DNA from 2 places in the Mesorhizobium abyssinicae genome. Region 2 is predicted to be linked to the other one. Evidence: predicted binding sites of a transcription regulator. Region 2 holds the regulator's gene; the other holds the start of a gene.
The links. Region 2 encodes PhoB, which activates phosphate uptake and scavenging genes when phosphate is short. Its sites were predicted from a motif close to TGTCATNNANCTGTCAT; they were not measured.
Positions count from the first base shown of each region.

Region 1 (7,683 bases), on a different contig from region 2:
GTCAATGCGGCGCTGATGGCGAAGGCAAAGCCGGACGCGCTGTTCATGCACTGCCTGCCGGCGCATCGCGGCGAGGAGGTGACCGACGAGGTCATCGACGGACCGCATTCGGTGGTGTTCGACGAGGCCGAGAACCGCCTGCACGCCCAGAAGGCGGTTTTGGCCTGGTGTCTGGGAGCTTGATCTCCGGAGGTGTGATGCCTATCTGCGGCGCATCACGCAAATCGAGCGCGTTTGGACGCATGCACCCCAAAGGGTGGCATGGCCGCGCCCCGGAGCTTTGTCATGTTGGAAACCCGTCAAGTGACTGAACATCACCCGCAACTCGGCGAATTCGGCTACGCCGGCGACGATCACGTCGTGCCCTTCGAGGTCGCGCCGCTCGACGTGCGCGGCCGCACCGTGCAGCTCGGGCCGATGCTCGACGCCATTCTTGCCCGCCACGACTATCCCGAGCCGGTCGCGCGCCTGCTGGCGGAAGCCTGCGTGCTGACGGTTTTGCTCGGCACCTCGCTCAAGTTCGAGGGCAAGTTCATCCTGCAGACCCGCACCGACGGGCCGGTCGACATGCTGGTGGCGGATTTCTCCACCCCGCATGCGCTGCGCGGCTATGCGCGCTTCGATGCCGACCGGTTGCAGGCGCTGGCCGCCGCCGGCGAGGTCTCGCAGCAGACGCTGCTCGGCAACGGCGTGCTGGCGCTGACCATCGATCAGGGCGTTCACACGCAGCGCTATCAGGGCATCGTCCAGCTCGACGGCTCCTCACTTGAGGAGGCCGCGCGCACCTATTTCCGCCAGTCGGAGCAGATCCCGACCGACATCAGGCTGTCGGTGGCCAAGCTGGTGACGCCGGGTCCCGGTGGCGCCCGCGAGCAATGGCGCGCCGGCGGCCTTCTGGCGCAGTTCCTGCCGAAGGCGCCGGAACGCATGCGCGTGCCGGACATTTCCGGCGGCGACGGCGATCCGCGCGAAGCGGTCCATGAGCCGGCCGACAATTCCTGGCAGGAGTTGCTCGCGCTGCTCGGCACCATCGAGCCGACCGAGCTGATCGATCCGACTGTCGGTACCGAACGCCTTCTCTACCGGCTGTTCCACGAACACGGCGTGCGCGTCTTCGGCGGCGTGCCGGTTGCCGACCAGTGCTCGTGCTCGCGCGAGAAGATCCGCGGCATCCTCGCCGGCTTCTCCGCCCAGGAGATCAAGGACAGCACCGAGGAGGGCGGCATCCATGTCGCCTGCGAGTTCTGCTCGACGCAGTACGACTTCGACCCGGCAGAGTTCGCCGCGGCTCAATAGGGTCACTTTCCAGACTAAGCGCGTCGCCTGATCTATTTCAGCTCGACGCGCTCTAGGCGCCGCACCGATCTCCGCGTCAAATGAATTCCTGGAGGTGCCTGCGGACATCCGAGGCTCGTTCGACGGGAGCCATGTGGGTTTCGTCCCCGAGCACCATGAGCTTCGCGCCGCTGATCGCGCTCGCGGTAGCTTCCATCATCCCGCCGAAGAACTGGTCCCTTTCACCGCCGAGGATCAAAGTCCTCGCCGAGATGTTTCGGAGGTCTTCTTCCGTCACATCGTCGTCGAGCATTGCTTGGAGATAGCGGACGATCGTACTCGGCGCCCCCATCCGCGCAACCAGGCTGCGTGCTTCGAACCTCAGTCGAAGACGCAAAAGAAGGTTCAGCCAGGGCCGCCGGAACACCGTTGCGAATTCCTTCAGCAAAGCGCGAAATTGTCCGGCCTGTGCGAATTGCATCTGTTTCCTGAGCCGCCTCTTTCCATCGGCCGAAAAGCCATGCGCGCTCGCCAGCAGGATCAGCTTGCCTACAAGGTCCGGGTACCGCGCGGCCACCTGCGTGGCGACAACGCCGCCATAGGAAATGCCCATTAGGCTCGCTGGCTCCTTGAAGTCGGCGCTGATGATCTCCGCGATGTCTCTGGCCATGCCCTCGAGCGATGGATCGGCTTTTGGTGCGGGATCGTAGCCAATCAGCACGAAGCTCGTGTTGGGTGGAAGGATACGGATGAGCCGTCCGGCATCCTTTTCCAGTCTGGATGGCCAGGGTTTCATCATGAACCCCTGACCGCCGTTGATGATGAGAAGGCTTTCCGGTCCTTGTCCAACTCTTGCGAACGGCAGCCGACCCAGAAACAACCCTGTTTCAATTCTGTGCATCAAGCCGCTGCCTGGCGTGCGGTTGGGGTGGCGGCCAAGCGTACGCGGCCACTAGTTCACCGTCCGCCGCGTGCCCGGCAGGTCGAGCGAGAAGGCGGGGATGGCGACGTTGAACGTCTCGCCGCGCTTGTTTCGCATCGTATAGTGGCCGACCATGATGCCCGACGGCGTCGAGAGCGGGCAGCCCGAGGTGTACTGGTAGCTGTCGCCGGGATTGAGTTCGGGCTGGTCGCCGACGACGCCGGCGCCGCGCACCTCCTCCACCCGGCCGCTGCCGTCGGTGATGTGCCAGTAGCGCGAGAGCAGCTGCACGAATTCGTCCGAGCGGTTGTCGATTGTCACCTGGTAGCCCCAGACATAGCGGTTCTCCGAAGGATCGGAGCGATCCTCCAGATAGAACGGCCTGACCTGCACTTCGATGTTGCGCGTGACGGCGCGATACATGAGCTACCCCAACAGTTCGGGAACTTTCGGCGCACTCCGCTGTCGGGTCAACGATGCGTGACGCCTGTCCCTTCCGCCTTATGCGCACGTGCCGGCAAACAATGTCATTTAAGTGACACACGACAATGATGGTGTGCACGGACCGTGCTGGGCGACTCAAGCGCTCTGTCGACCTGTTCAAGATGGCCATCTCCTGGCCGGCTTTTCCGGAGTGACCAGATCTCGATGGAACTGATCGCCATGGCCGCCGCCCTGCTTTCCATAGCCCTGCTTCTCTCAAATCTCGCCAGCATCCTGCTTGCTGCGCGCCGGCTGAAGCCGCCGCGCGGCATGGCCGCGCCCGTGGGCAGGACGCCGCCGGTGTCGATCGTCATTCCCTCGCGCGGCATCGAGCCGTTTACCGCGGAGACGCTGCAGCGCGCCTTCACGGTCGACTGGCCGCGCTACGAGCTGATCTTCTGCGTCGCCCATGCCGACGATCCGGTGATCAAGCTGATAAACAGGGCAATTGCCCGGTTTCCCAAGGTGCCGGCCCGGCTGCTGGTCGGCGACGACCGCGTCAGCGCCAATCCGAAGCTGAACAATTGCGTCAAGGGCTGGGAGGCGGCGCGCCACCACTGGGTGATCCTCGCCGATTCGAACGTGCTGATGCCGCGCGACTATATCCATAAGCTGATGGCCGCGTGGAGGTCCGATACCGGCCTCGTCTGCTCGACCCCGGTCGGCTCACGGCCGGCTGGCTTCTGGGCCGAGGTCGAATGCGCCTTCCTCAACACGCTGCAGGCGCGCTGGCAATATGCCGGCGAGGCGCTTGGCCTCGGCTTCGCCCAGGGCAAGAGCATGCTGTGGAACAAGCCCATGCTCGACGCCAATGGCGGCATCCGCGCGCTTGCCGCCGAGATCGCCGAGGACGCCGCGGCGACCAAGCTGGTCAACGGGCTCGGCCTTCGCGTCCATCTCGTCGCCTCGCCCTTCGAGCAGCCGCTCGGCGAGCGCAGGCTTGGCGAGATCTGGTCGCGCCAGGCGCGCTGGGCGCGGCTGCGCCGCGTCACCTTCCCGCTGTTCTTCGCGCCCGAGATCCTGACCGGTGCGGCGGTGCCGCTTGTCCTGGCACTGGTAGCGGCGGCCCACGTGGGCATCAGCCTGCCGGCCACAACGCTTTGCGTGCTGGCACTCGCGTACCTGCCGGAATGCGCCCTCGCATGGGCCAACGGCTGGCACCTGTCGCCGCGCACGGTCGCGGCGATGATCGTGCGCGACGCGATGCTGCCGGCGATATGGGCGCGCGGCTGGCTGGGCGGCGCCGTCGACTGGCGCGGCAACGCCATGACCATCGGCACCAAGGTGGCCGAACTGGAAGAGACGCCCTCGAGCGCCTGACCGGGCCTCCGCCCGGGTCCCCTATTTCGCCGCCTTCAGCGCCTGCTCGACATCGGCGAGCAGGTCGTCCGTGTCCTCCAGGCCGACCGAGAGCCTGAGCGTGCCCGGGCCGATGCCGAGCTCGGCGCGCGCTTCGTCGCTGAGGTTCTTGTGCGTGGTCGTCGCCGGATGGGTGATCAGGCTCTTGGCGTCGCCGAGATTGTTGGAGATCAGCACGATGTCGAGGGCGTTCTGGAAGGCGAAGGCCGCCTGCTTGCCGCCCTTGACGTCGAGGCAGATCAGCGTCGAGCCGCCCAACATCTGCTTCCTGACGATCTCGGCCTGCGGATGGTCGGCGCGGCCCGGATAGATGACGCGGGCGATCTCCGGCCGTTCGGCGAGGAAGTCGGCGATCTTGCCGGCGCTCTCCGTCTGCTGGCGCACGCGCAACGGCAGCGTCTCCAGGCCCTTGAGCAGCGTCCAGGCATTGAACGGCGACAGGCTCGGCCCGGTGTGGCGGAAATAGTCGTGCAGGTTCTCGTCGATCCACTTCTTGTCCGACAGGATGATACCGCCGAGGCAGCGCCCCTGTCCGTCTATGTGCTTGGTCGCCGAATAGACGACGATATGGGCGCCGAGCTGCAACGGCTTCTGCTGCAGCGGCGTGGCGAAGACGTTGTCGACGATCACTCTGGCGCCGATCGAATTGGCGAGCGCGGCGACGGCGGCGATGTCGACCACTTCCAGCGTCGGGTTGGTCGGGCTTTCCAGGAAGAACAGCTTGGTGTTCGGCCGCACCGCCTTTTCCCAGTTGGCGATATCGGTGCCGTCGACCAGCGTCGCCTCGATGCCGTATTTCGGCGCCAGCGTTTCGACCACCCAGCGACAGGAGCCGAACAGCGCGCGCGCCGCCACGATATGGTCGCCCGCCCTGGCGCTGCACAGCAGCGCGGCGCTCACCGCCGCCATGCCGGAAGCCGTGGCGCGAGCGTCCTCGGCGCCTTCCAGGGCGCACATGCGCTTTTCGAACATGTCGACCGTGGGATTGGCGTAGCGCGAGTAGATGAAGCCCGGCTCCTCGCCCTTGAAGCGGGCTTCGGCGGCCTGCGCCGTCTCGTAGACATAGCCCTGGGTGAGATACATCGCTTCTGATGTCTCGCCGAAGCCGGAACGCAGCGTTCCGCCATGCACGAGTGCCGTCTGAGGCTTCCAGTCACGCTTCTTGGTCATCGCTCTACTTCCAGATACAAAAAAAACCGGCCGCGAAAAGTCGCAACCGGTCCATACGGCCTTGCGGCCCGACGGTCCTTTAGCGACTTGTTTAACGTGGCTGCAAGCCGACCGGCCAAATCACCACGGGATAACGACCCTTTAGACCCGCGCCGCGCTTGCGTCAATTGCCGGCTTCATTAAGAGGTTTGTACCAGCGGCCTTGGAGCGGAGCCTTGCGGCAGACAGGCATTCTTCCCGATCAGGACATTTCCGCGCTGTTCCAGTCCGGCGCGCTGAAGTCGCCGCGCGTGCTCGATGCCGACCAGATCCAGCCGGCCAGCCTCGACCTCAGGCTGGGCGACAAGGCGTTCCGCGTGCGCGCCTCCTTCCTGCCCGGCCCCGATCATCTGGTGGCCGACAAGCTCGACCGGCTGAAGCTGCACGAGATCAATCTCGTCGACGGTGCTGTGCTGGAGACGGGCTGCGTCTACATCGTGCCGCTGCTGGAAGGCTTGGCATTGCCCTCGAACGTGTCCGCTTCGGCCAATCCGAAGAGCTCGACCGGGCGGCTGGACATCTTCACCCGGGTGATGACCGATCGCGGCCACGAGTTCGACAAGATCGCCGCCGGCTATCATGGCCCGCTCTATCTCGAAGTCAGCCCGCGCACCTTCCCGATCGTCGTGCGCGCCGGCTCGCGCCTGTCGCAGGTTCGCTTCCGCACCGGCAATGCGCTGCTGTCGGAAAGCGAGTTGCGCGATCTCCACCATGCCGAGATGCTGGTTGCCACCGAGCCGCCCAACATTTCCGGCGGCGGCATCGCGCTGTCGATCGATCTCGATGGCGACAAGGACGGGCTGGTCGGCTATCGCGGCAAGCATCACACCGGCCTCGTCGATGTCGACAAGCGCGCCGCGCAGGACGTCGTCGACTTCTGGGAGCCGCTCTACAAGAGCGGCGCCGGCGAGCTGGTGCTCGATCCCGACGAATTCTACATCCTGGTCAGCCGCGAGGCGGTGCACGTGCCGCCGCTCTACGCCGCCGAGATGACGCCCTTCGATCCGCTGGTCGGCGAATTCCGCGTCCACTATGCCGGCTTCTTCGATCCGGGCTTCGGCCATTCGGCGGCCGGCGGCACCGGCAGCCGGGCCGTGCTCGAAGTGCGCAGCCACGAGGTCCCGTTCATCCTCGATCACGGCCAGATCGTCGGGCGGCTGGTCTACGAGCACATGCTGAAGCGACCGCAGGCGCTTTACGGCACCGATCTTGGCTCCAACTACCAGGCGCAGGGCTTGAAGCTCTCCAAGCATTTCCGCGCCGCGCGCTGACCCGTCGCCCGCGTCAGACTCCGCTTGCCCGGTCCCGCGCGCCATGCTTGGCTGGCGCCACCGGTCCAGAACCTGACAGAGGGAGACGAAAATGCAGATATCCAGATGGATCCTATCGGCAGCCGCCGCCGCCATGCTGACGCTCGGCGCCGGCGCCTTGTCGGCGCAGGCCGCCGAAAAGATCAAGATCGGCACCGAGGGCGCCTATCCGCCGTTCAACACCATCACGCCGGACGGCAAGGTCGAGGGCTTCGACATCGACATCGCCAATGCGCTGTGCGCGCAGATGAAGGTCGAATGCGAGATCGTCACCCAGGACTGGGATGGCATCATTCCGGCCCTCCAGGCCAAGAAATTCGACGCCATCATCGCCTCGATGAGCATCACCGAGGAACGCAAGAAGCAGGTCGCCTTCACCCACAAATACTATACGACGCCGCTTGCGCTGGTCGCGCCGAAGGACAGCGAACTGACCTCGACCGACCCGGCGGCGCTCGCCGGCAAGACGGTGGGCGCCCAGGCATCGACCACCCAGGCCGACTTCGCCCAGGACGTCTACGGCAAGGCCGGCGCCGAAGCCAAGCTCTATCCGACCCAGGAAGAGGCGATCACCGATCTCCAGAACGGCCGGCTCGACGCCGTCATCTCCGACAAGTTCGTGCTGGTGGACTGGCTGAAGAAGTCGAGCGACGGCTGCTGCAAGCTGGTCGGCGACGTCAAGGGCACCGAGACGGAAGCCGGCATCGCCGTGCGCCTCGAGGACACCGCGCTGCGCGACAAGCTCAACGCGGCGATAGATGCCATCGTCGCCGACGGCACCTACAAGAAGATCCAGGCCAAGTATTTCGACTTCGATATCTATTGAGCGGCTGAAGCTGCCAATCTCCCCCCTTGTGGGGGAGATGCCCGGCAGGGCAGAGGGGGGCGCGAAGGATCGCCAACCGCTCCTGTAGCCAAGAAGACAGTCCGCAGGCAGAGCCGGTTGGATTGCGAACGCTGGCGGGACAGCGCCCCCCCCTGGCCTGCCGACCATCTCCCCCACGAGGGGGGAGATCACGCTTTCACCTCAAAGCGCCTTCACCGCCACCTTGACCGGCTTTTCGATTTCCAGCGGGTTGCGCAGCGGCAGGCCGAAATCGCTCGCCTCGATCTCGAAAGTATCGC
Region 1 covers NZ_JARAKC010000003.1:29,210-36,892, reverse strand. The annotation lists gene argF (ornithine carbamoyltransferase) at 1-183, shown strand, start outside; gene PU724_RS08270 (Hsp33 family molecular chaperone) at 262-1,296, shown strand; gene PU724_RS08265 (alpha/beta fold hydrolase) at 1,373-2,176, opposite strand; gene apaG (Co2+/Mg2+ efflux protein ApaG) at 2,228-2,620, opposite strand; gene PU724_RS08255 (ceramide glucosyltransferase) at 2,846-4,000, shown strand; gene PU724_RS08250 (O-succinylhomoserine sulfhydrylase) at 4,022-5,209, opposite strand; SAM riboswitch at 5,269-5,346, opposite strand; gene PU724_RS08245 (2'-deoxycytidine 5'-triphosphate deaminase) at 5,425-6,519, shown strand; gene PU724_RS08240 (ABC transporter substrate-binding protein) at 6,611-7,384, shown strand; gene araD1 (AraD1 family protein) at 7,586-7,683, opposite strand, start outside.
Region 1: the regulator PhoB is predicted to act here: its motif matches at 2,723-2,739, upstream of PU724_RS08255 (ceramide glucosyltransferase).

Region 2 (7,683 bases):
GCGCGTTGAAGAACGCCTTGAATTCATTGCGTGAAATGTCGCCGTTGCGGGCGTCGAACAGCGCCTGGGTCGAGCGCAGGAGCGAAAGGTGGAGATCGATGCGGCTCTCGATCCGGTTGAGCGCGTCGTCCGCGGTCGCGTCGAACTTGATCCGCGCCGCTTCCTGCGTGGCGAAATAGGCGAACCCCGCCATCGTCAGGCTGATCAGCGCGACGGCGATGAAGGCGAGGATCGGGAAGAACTTTTTCAACTGAGGAAGTGGCCCCTGAACGGTTGGGCACCTTTATGAGCAAGTCCCCGCGGCAACACAATGGCACGGCCAAATCATCATGACGCCTGGCACATCACGTATCGGACATTAGAGCAATTCCAGGAAAAGCGGGAACCGGTTTTCCGTCCGGAATTGAGTGAAAACAAAGAGATAGAGCGGTTCTGCGTTTCCGTGAAACGTTGAACCGCTCTGGCCGGCTTCCAATCCTCAGGCGGCGATCTTCAGCGCCCCCGGTCCGGGAATGGCGCCGGGCGGACATTTGCCAAGGATGATCATGCCGAGCACCTCGTCCTGGGTGACGTCGCTGGTGCGCGCGGTGCCGACCACCTGCCCGTTCTTCATCACGCAGACCCGGTCGGCAAGCTCGAACACGTCGTGGATGTCGTGGCTGATCAGGAAGATGCCGATGCCCTCGGCCTTGAGCTGCTTGACCAGCTCGCCGACCTGCGCCGTCTCCTGCGGCCCGAGCGCGGCCGTCGGCTCGTCCATGATCAGGATGCGGGCGTTGAACAGGATGGCGCGCGCGATCGCCACCGACTGCCGCTGGCCGCCGGAGAGCTTGATCACCGGCTCTTTGAAACGCTGGAAGCGCGGATTGAGCCGGCCCATCACCTTGCGCGCCTCGGCCTCCATGGCGACATCGTCGAGCGTGCCCCAGCCGGTCATCAGCTCGCGGCCGAGGAAGAGATTGGCGGCGGCGTCGACATTGTCGGCGAGCGCCAGCGTCTGGTAGATCGTCTCGATGCCGTATTTCTTGGCGTCGCGCGGATTGGAGATGTGCGCCTCCTCGCCGTTGACGAAGATCTGGCCGGCGTCGCGCTTGTAGGCGCCGGACAGGATCTTGATCAGCGTCGACTTGCCGGCGCCGTTGTGGCCGAGCAGCGCCACCACCTCGCCTGGAAAGAGATCGATCGAGGCATCGTCGACGGCGCGAATGCCGCCGAAGGCGATCGAGATGTTGCGCATGTCGATCAGCGGCGTGCCGGTGGGAGCTGTCTTTTCCATGGTCGCGTCTCCTCCCTGAAGTTCTTGCTCAGACTCGCTTGCGGTAGACGGTATCGAGCCAGACGGCGACGACCAGAACCGCGCCGACGACAATGCTCTGCAGCGGCGAGTCGATGCCGAGCAGCACCATGCCTGACTGCAGCGACTGCATCAGAAGCGCGCCGAGCATGGCCCCCAGCACGGTTCCCGAGCCGCCGGCGAGCGACGTGCCGCCGATGACGGCGGCGGCGATGACCAGGAGCTCGTCCAGCGTGCCCAGCGCGTTGGTCGCGGCGTTGAGGCGCGCCGACGAGATGGCGGCGCTGATCGAGGCCAGCACGCCCATGATCATGAACACCTTCATCGTCACCCAGCGCGTGTTGATGCCGGCGAGCGAGGCCGCCTCCGGATTGCCGCCGATGGCGAACACATAGCGGCCGAAGCGGGTTCGCCGGGTGATGAAGGTCATGACGATGCCGACCGCGACCGCCATCAGCACCGGTATGGCGATGCCGTGGGCGATGAACAGACCGCCTTCGGGAATGGTGATGCCGTTCTGCTGGGCGTACTGGCGCACGATGCCGACCGGCCACGGATAGGAATTGGCGACCGAGACCGCGCCGAGGATGGCGGCGCAGGCGACGACGCCGAGGAAGACTTCCGCCCATACCGGACGCAGCGGGAAATTGAACCGCTTGCGCTGCGAGCGGCCGTTGAGCAGCGCGAAGGCGACCGCCGCGCAGGCGACGACGCCAACGACCCAGCTCGCCGTGGCCCCGATCGAGCCGCGCGGTCCGCCACCCATCAACTGGAAGGTGGCGTCGAGCGGCGCGACCGTGCGGCCGCTGGTGATCATCCAGGCCATGCCGCGCCAGACCAGCAGGCCGCCCAGCGTGACGATGAAAGCCGGCACCTCCATATAGGCGATGATGAAGCCCTGGAAGGCGCCGATCGCCAGGCCAAGCACCACGCCGGCAGCGAGCGCGATGATCCACAGCCATGGATTTCCGAGCTCGAGACCGATGACCCGGATCAGGAATTCGGCCTGCGCCACGCCCATGATCATGCCGACCACGCCTTCGACGGAGCCGACGGAAAGATCGATATTGCGCATGACGATGACCAGCACCATCCCGGTCGCCATGATGGCTACCGAGGACGTCTGCACCGACAGGTTCCACAGGTTGCGCGGCGTCAGGAAAAGCCCGCCCGACAGGACGTGGATGCCGATCCAGATGACCAGCAGCGCGCCGACCATGCCGAGCATGCGCGTGTCGAGTTCGGTTGCCTTGAGGAAGCGGCCGGCGGCGCTGAGTTCGGCTGCGCGTGCCCGGTCCGCGGCGACCGTGCTTGAGGTCGTATCGGTCATGATTTCCTCCCACCGGTTTGCCGTCTGGCGCGGTTGCCGGAACATGATTCTATTGGCTTTCCCGGCTCACTTGAAGCCGGAAGCCCGTTGCGAAACGAAGCTTGATGGACGCCGCGGCTCATGGGCCGCGGCGCCTGGTCTTCAAACTGGAAGGCCTGCCTCAGTTGCAGGCGGCGACGGCGCCCGCGGCAACGCCGGCGCAGACTTCGTCCTTCTTGATCCAGCCCGCGTCGATGACGACGTTGAGGTTGTCCTTGGTGATCGCGACCGGCGTCAGGAACAGCGACTTGACGGTGTTGCCGCCCGGCGTGGTGAAGTCCTTGACGCCGGCAATGTCGGTCATCTTCTTGCCGTCGGCGAGAGCCGAGGCGATCTCGGCGGCGTTCTTGCCGAGTTCGCGCGCGTCCTTCCACACCGACACGGTCTGGGTGCCGAGCGCGATGCGGTTCAGCGCGGCGTGGTCGCCGTCCTGGCCCGACACCGGAACGGTCCCGGCGAGGCCCTGCGCCGTCAGCGCGGCGACGACACCGCCGGCGGTGCCGTCATTGGCCGCCACCACCGCATCGACCTTGTTGTCGTTGGCGGTCAGGAACTGCTCCATATTCTTCTGCGCGTTGGCGGGCAGCCAGCCGTCGGTATAGGCCTCGCCGACATTCTTGATCTTGCCGCCGTCGATGGCTTCCTTCAGCACTTCCATCGAGCCGGCGAACAGGAAATCGGCGTTCGGGTCGGCGCCCGAGCCCTTGATGAAGACATAATTGCCTTCCGGCTTGACCTTGAACACTTCGCGGGCCTGCATGCGGCCGACTTCCTTGTTGTCGAAGGTCAGGTAGAAGACGTCCTTGTTCTCGATCAGCCGGTCGTAGCCGACGACCGGAATGCCTTCGTCCAGCGCCTTCTGCACCGCCGGCCCGACGGCCGAAGCGTCCTGCGCCAGCACGATCAGGGCATTGGCGCCCTGCGAGATCAGGCTTTCGACGTCGGTCAGCTGCTTGCCGGGATTGGACTGCGCGTCGGCCGAAATATACTTGTCGCCGGCCGCCTCGATGGCCTTCTTCATCGCCGCTTCATCGGTCTTCCAGCGCTCTTCCTGGAAGTTCGACCAGGAAACGCCGATCACCTTGTCCTTCGCCTCGGCGACCGACGCGAGCGTCAACGACAAGGCGACACCCGCCAGCATGGCGGTTGCGAATTTCTTCATGATTTCCTCCCTGCGCCATTGCGGCGCGACCCAGACTGGCCCTGAGGCCGGCATAGAGGCTTTTTTTCGAGCCTCGAAAAAAATATGATCCAACGGCGGAGCGCTGTCAACAACGATTCTGAGCGATTCCGAGGCCTCGGCGAATTTTTTTCGAGCTCCGGAATAAATAAATGACAGGCTGGCCCGCTTCTGCCACTATTCATACGGTGTCGCCGACGGCCTTCGAAATCAAAAACGGCCGCGACGACCGGGAGGAAGGCAAAGCATGTCGGTTGGAATCCGCCACGACGATCTGCGCCGACGCAACCGGGCGATGGTTATTTCGGCCGTGCGCCGCGCCGGCCAGCCGTCGCGTACCGAGATCGCCGCCACCACCGGCCTCAGCCATTCGACCATCTCGGCGATCTCGTCCGACCTGATCCAGGAAGGCATCCTGACCGAGAGCAAGCCAAACGAGGCTGTTTCGCTGAAGCGCGGCCGGCCGCAGGTCGGGCTTGCCCTCAATCCGGAAGCCACGGCGGTGATGACGGTGGTCCTGTCGCTGAACTTCCTTTCCGTCGCCGTCATCGACTATGCCGGGCAGGTCATTGCCGAGGAGCAGCGCCGCCTCGACACGGCGATCATGCCGCGCGACGAGCTGATCGGCGAATGCGTGGCCATCGTCCGGCGCCGTTTCGAGGATCCCGACCTCGACGTCCGCGGCGTCGCCCGCATCGCCATGGGCATCCAGGGCATCACCGACACCCATGCCCGCGCCATGTTGTGGTCACCGATCACGCCGCAGACCGACATCGCCTTCGCCGACATTCTGGAAGCCGAATTCGGCGTTCCGGCCACCATGGAGAATGACTGCAACATGATGGCGGTGGCGCTGCAGTGGCGCGATCCCGAGCGGTACCGCGACGACTTCATTGCCATCCTGCTCTCGCACGGCATCGGCATGGGGCTGGTGCTGAAGGGAGAGCTGTTCACCGGCACCCATTCCTCCGGCGGCGAATTCGGCCACATGATCCACCGGCCGGGCGGCGCGCTCTGCCGCTGCGGCCGGCGCGGCTGCGTCGAGGCCTATGCCGGCAACTATGCGATCTGGCGCAATGCCAAGCAGATGGGCGAGGACGCCGAGCCGGTCGATGTCAGCGACGCCGACATGCGCTCGCTCGCCGCCAGGGCGCGCGCCGGCGACGGCCCGGAGCGCCAGGCCTACCGCAAGGCCGGCGAGGCGCTCGGCTACGGCCTCGGCAGCCTGTTCGCGCTGATCGATCCAGCTCCCGTCGCCATGGTCGGCGTCAGCGCCGCCGCCTTCGACCTGATCGAGCCGGCGCTGCGCGAGGCGATCGCCCAGACCGCCGGCGGCCAGCATTCGAAGTCGATCTCCTTCGACACCGAGCCGAACGAATTGCCGCTCATCCGCGAAGGCTGCGCCATGCGCGCACTGACCTTCGTCGACCAGGAGATTTTCGCGCCGGGCGTGCAGGTGAAAGGCGGCGCCACCGGGAAGAACGTGGCCTGAGCGTCAATCTTCCCTGATCGCGTATCCGGCCCCGCGGATGGTGCGGATGACGTCAGGCATGCGGCCATTGTTGACCGCCTTGCGCAGGCGGCCGACATGCACGTCGACCGTGCGCTCGTCGATGTAGATCGTCTCGCCCCAGACATTGTCGAGCAGCTGGCTGCGCGAGAACACGCGGCCGGGATGGCGCATCATGAATTCGAGCAGGCGGAACTCGGTCGGACCGAGCCGGATCTCGCTCTTCTTGCGATAGACACGATGCGATTCGCGGTCGAGCACGATGTCGCCGACCTTCAGCATGCTGGACAGGACTTCCGGCTTGGCGCGGCGCAGCAGCGCCTTGACGCGCGCCATGAACTCCGGCGTCGAGAACGGCTTGACCAGATAGTCGTCGGCGCCGGTGGAGAGGCCGCGCACCCGGTCGCTTTCCTCGCCGCGCGCCGTCAGCATGATGATCGGCAGCCGCTCGGTCTCCGGCCGCATCCTGAGACGCCGGCAGAGCTCGATACCGGAAACCGCCGGCACCATCCAGTCGAGCACCAGGAGGTCGGGCACGTTTTCCTGCAGCCGGATTTCGGCCTCGTCGCCGCGTGTCACCACCTCGACCTGGTAGCCTTCCGATTCAAGATTGTAGCGGAGCAGCACCCCCAGCGGCTCCTCGTCCTCCACCACCATGATGCGTGGCGCGATCATCGGCCCGTCACCCTTCTTCTCAGGCCGCCGGCGCCGACATCGCCGTCTCGTCCAGCTTCGGACGATTGGCGGGCAGTTGCTGGCCGGTCAGCACGTAGTAGGCGTTCTCGGCGATATTGGTGACATGGTCGCCGATGCGCTCCAGATTCTTGGCGCAGAACAACAGATGCGTGCAAGCGGTGATGTTGCGCGGATCTTCCATCATGTAGGTCAAAAGCTCGCGGAACACCGAGGTGTATTTGACGTCGATGCGCTCGTCGTCGTTGCGGAGCTTGGCAAGCGCCGCGGCATCCGCGGCGGCATATTCCTCGATGACCCCCTGCACCTGAATCAGCACCAGCTGCGCCATGCCGTCGATCGAATGCGAAAGGTCGCGCGGCGTGACGCTGAGACCGACGGTGCCGACGCGCTTGGCGATGTTCTTGGCGAGGTCGCCGATGCGTTCGAGGTCGCCCGCCATGCGGATCGAGCCGACCACGGCGCGCAGATCGTTGGCCATCGGCTGCCGCTTGGCGATCAGCGTGATGGCGCGGTCGTCGAGCTCGCGCTGGCGTGCGTCCATGATGGCGTCGTCGGACACCACACGCTGCGCCAGGGCGTTGTCTGAATTGAGCAGCGCGCGCGTCGAGCCGGCGACCATCGAGCGGGCGAGATCGCCCATGTCGGAGATCAGCTTGCTGATGGCGCCGAGATCCTCGTCGAAAGACGCAACCGTATGATGTTCACCCATGATCCTGTCCTCGTGCTTGGAAATCAGCCGAACCGGCCGGTGATGTAGTCCTGGGTGCGCTTGTCGTCGGGGTTGGTGAACATCTTGTCGGTGGCGCCCTCCTCGACCAGGTAGCCGAGGTGGAACATCGCCGTGCGCTGCGACACGCGCGCCGCCTGCTGCATCGAATGGGTGACGATGACGATCGTGTAGTTCTGGCGCAGCTCGTCGATCAGCTCCTCGACGCGGGCGGTTGCGATCGGGTCGAGCGCCGAACACGGCTCGTCCATCAGGATCACCTCCGGCGAGACGGCGATGGCGCGGGCGATGCACAGGCGCTGCTGCTGGCCGCCGGACAGGCCGGTGCCGGGCTCGTGCAGGCGGTCCTTCACCTCGTTCCAGATCGCCGCCTTCTTCAGGCTGGATTCGACGATCTGGTCCATGTCGGCCTTGCGCTTGGCCAGCCCATGGATGCGCGGGCCGTAGGCGACATTCTCGTAGATCGACTTCGGGAACGGGTTCGGCTTCTGGAACACCATGCCGACCCGGGCCCTGAGCTCGACGACGTCGATGCTCTTGTCGTAGATGTCCTCCTGGTCCAGCGTGATCTTGCCGGTCACCCGCGCCGAATCGATGGTGTCGTTCATGCGGTTGAGGCAGCGCAGGAAGGTCGACTTGCCGCAGCCCGAAGGACCGATCAGCGCCGTCACCTGGTTGAGGCGGACGTCGAGATTGACGTCGAACAGCGCCTGCTTCTCGCCATAGAACACGCCGACCTTGTCGCCGCGCATCTTGATCACTTCGTTCGACTTGGCGTTCATTTTGTCGCCCACTGCGTTTTCAAGAGACTGTTCGGTCATGATGTTCATACCAGATGCCTTCTTTTACCAGCGCCGTTCGAAGCGGCGCCTGAGCACGATCGCCGTGATGTTCATGGCCATGAGGA
Region 2 covers NZ_JARAKC010000006.1:245,482-253,164, forward strand. The annotation lists gene PU724_RS16045 (CHASE domain-containing protein) at 1-250, opposite strand, end outside; gene PU724_RS16050 (ATP-binding cassette domain-containing protein) at 479-1,276, opposite strand; gene PU724_RS16055 (sugar ABC transporter permease) at 1,305-2,624, opposite strand; gene xylF (D-xylose ABC transporter substrate-binding protein) at 2,785-3,825, opposite strand; gene PU724_RS16065 (ROK family protein) at 4,091-5,335, shown strand; gene phoB (phosphate regulon transcriptional regulator PhoB) at 5,339-6,028, opposite strand; gene phoU (phosphate signaling complex protein PhoU) at 6,048-6,758, opposite strand; gene pstB (phosphate ABC transporter ATP-binding protein PstB) at 6,782-7,606, opposite strand; gene pstA (phosphate ABC transporter permease PstA) at 7,622-7,683, opposite strand, start outside.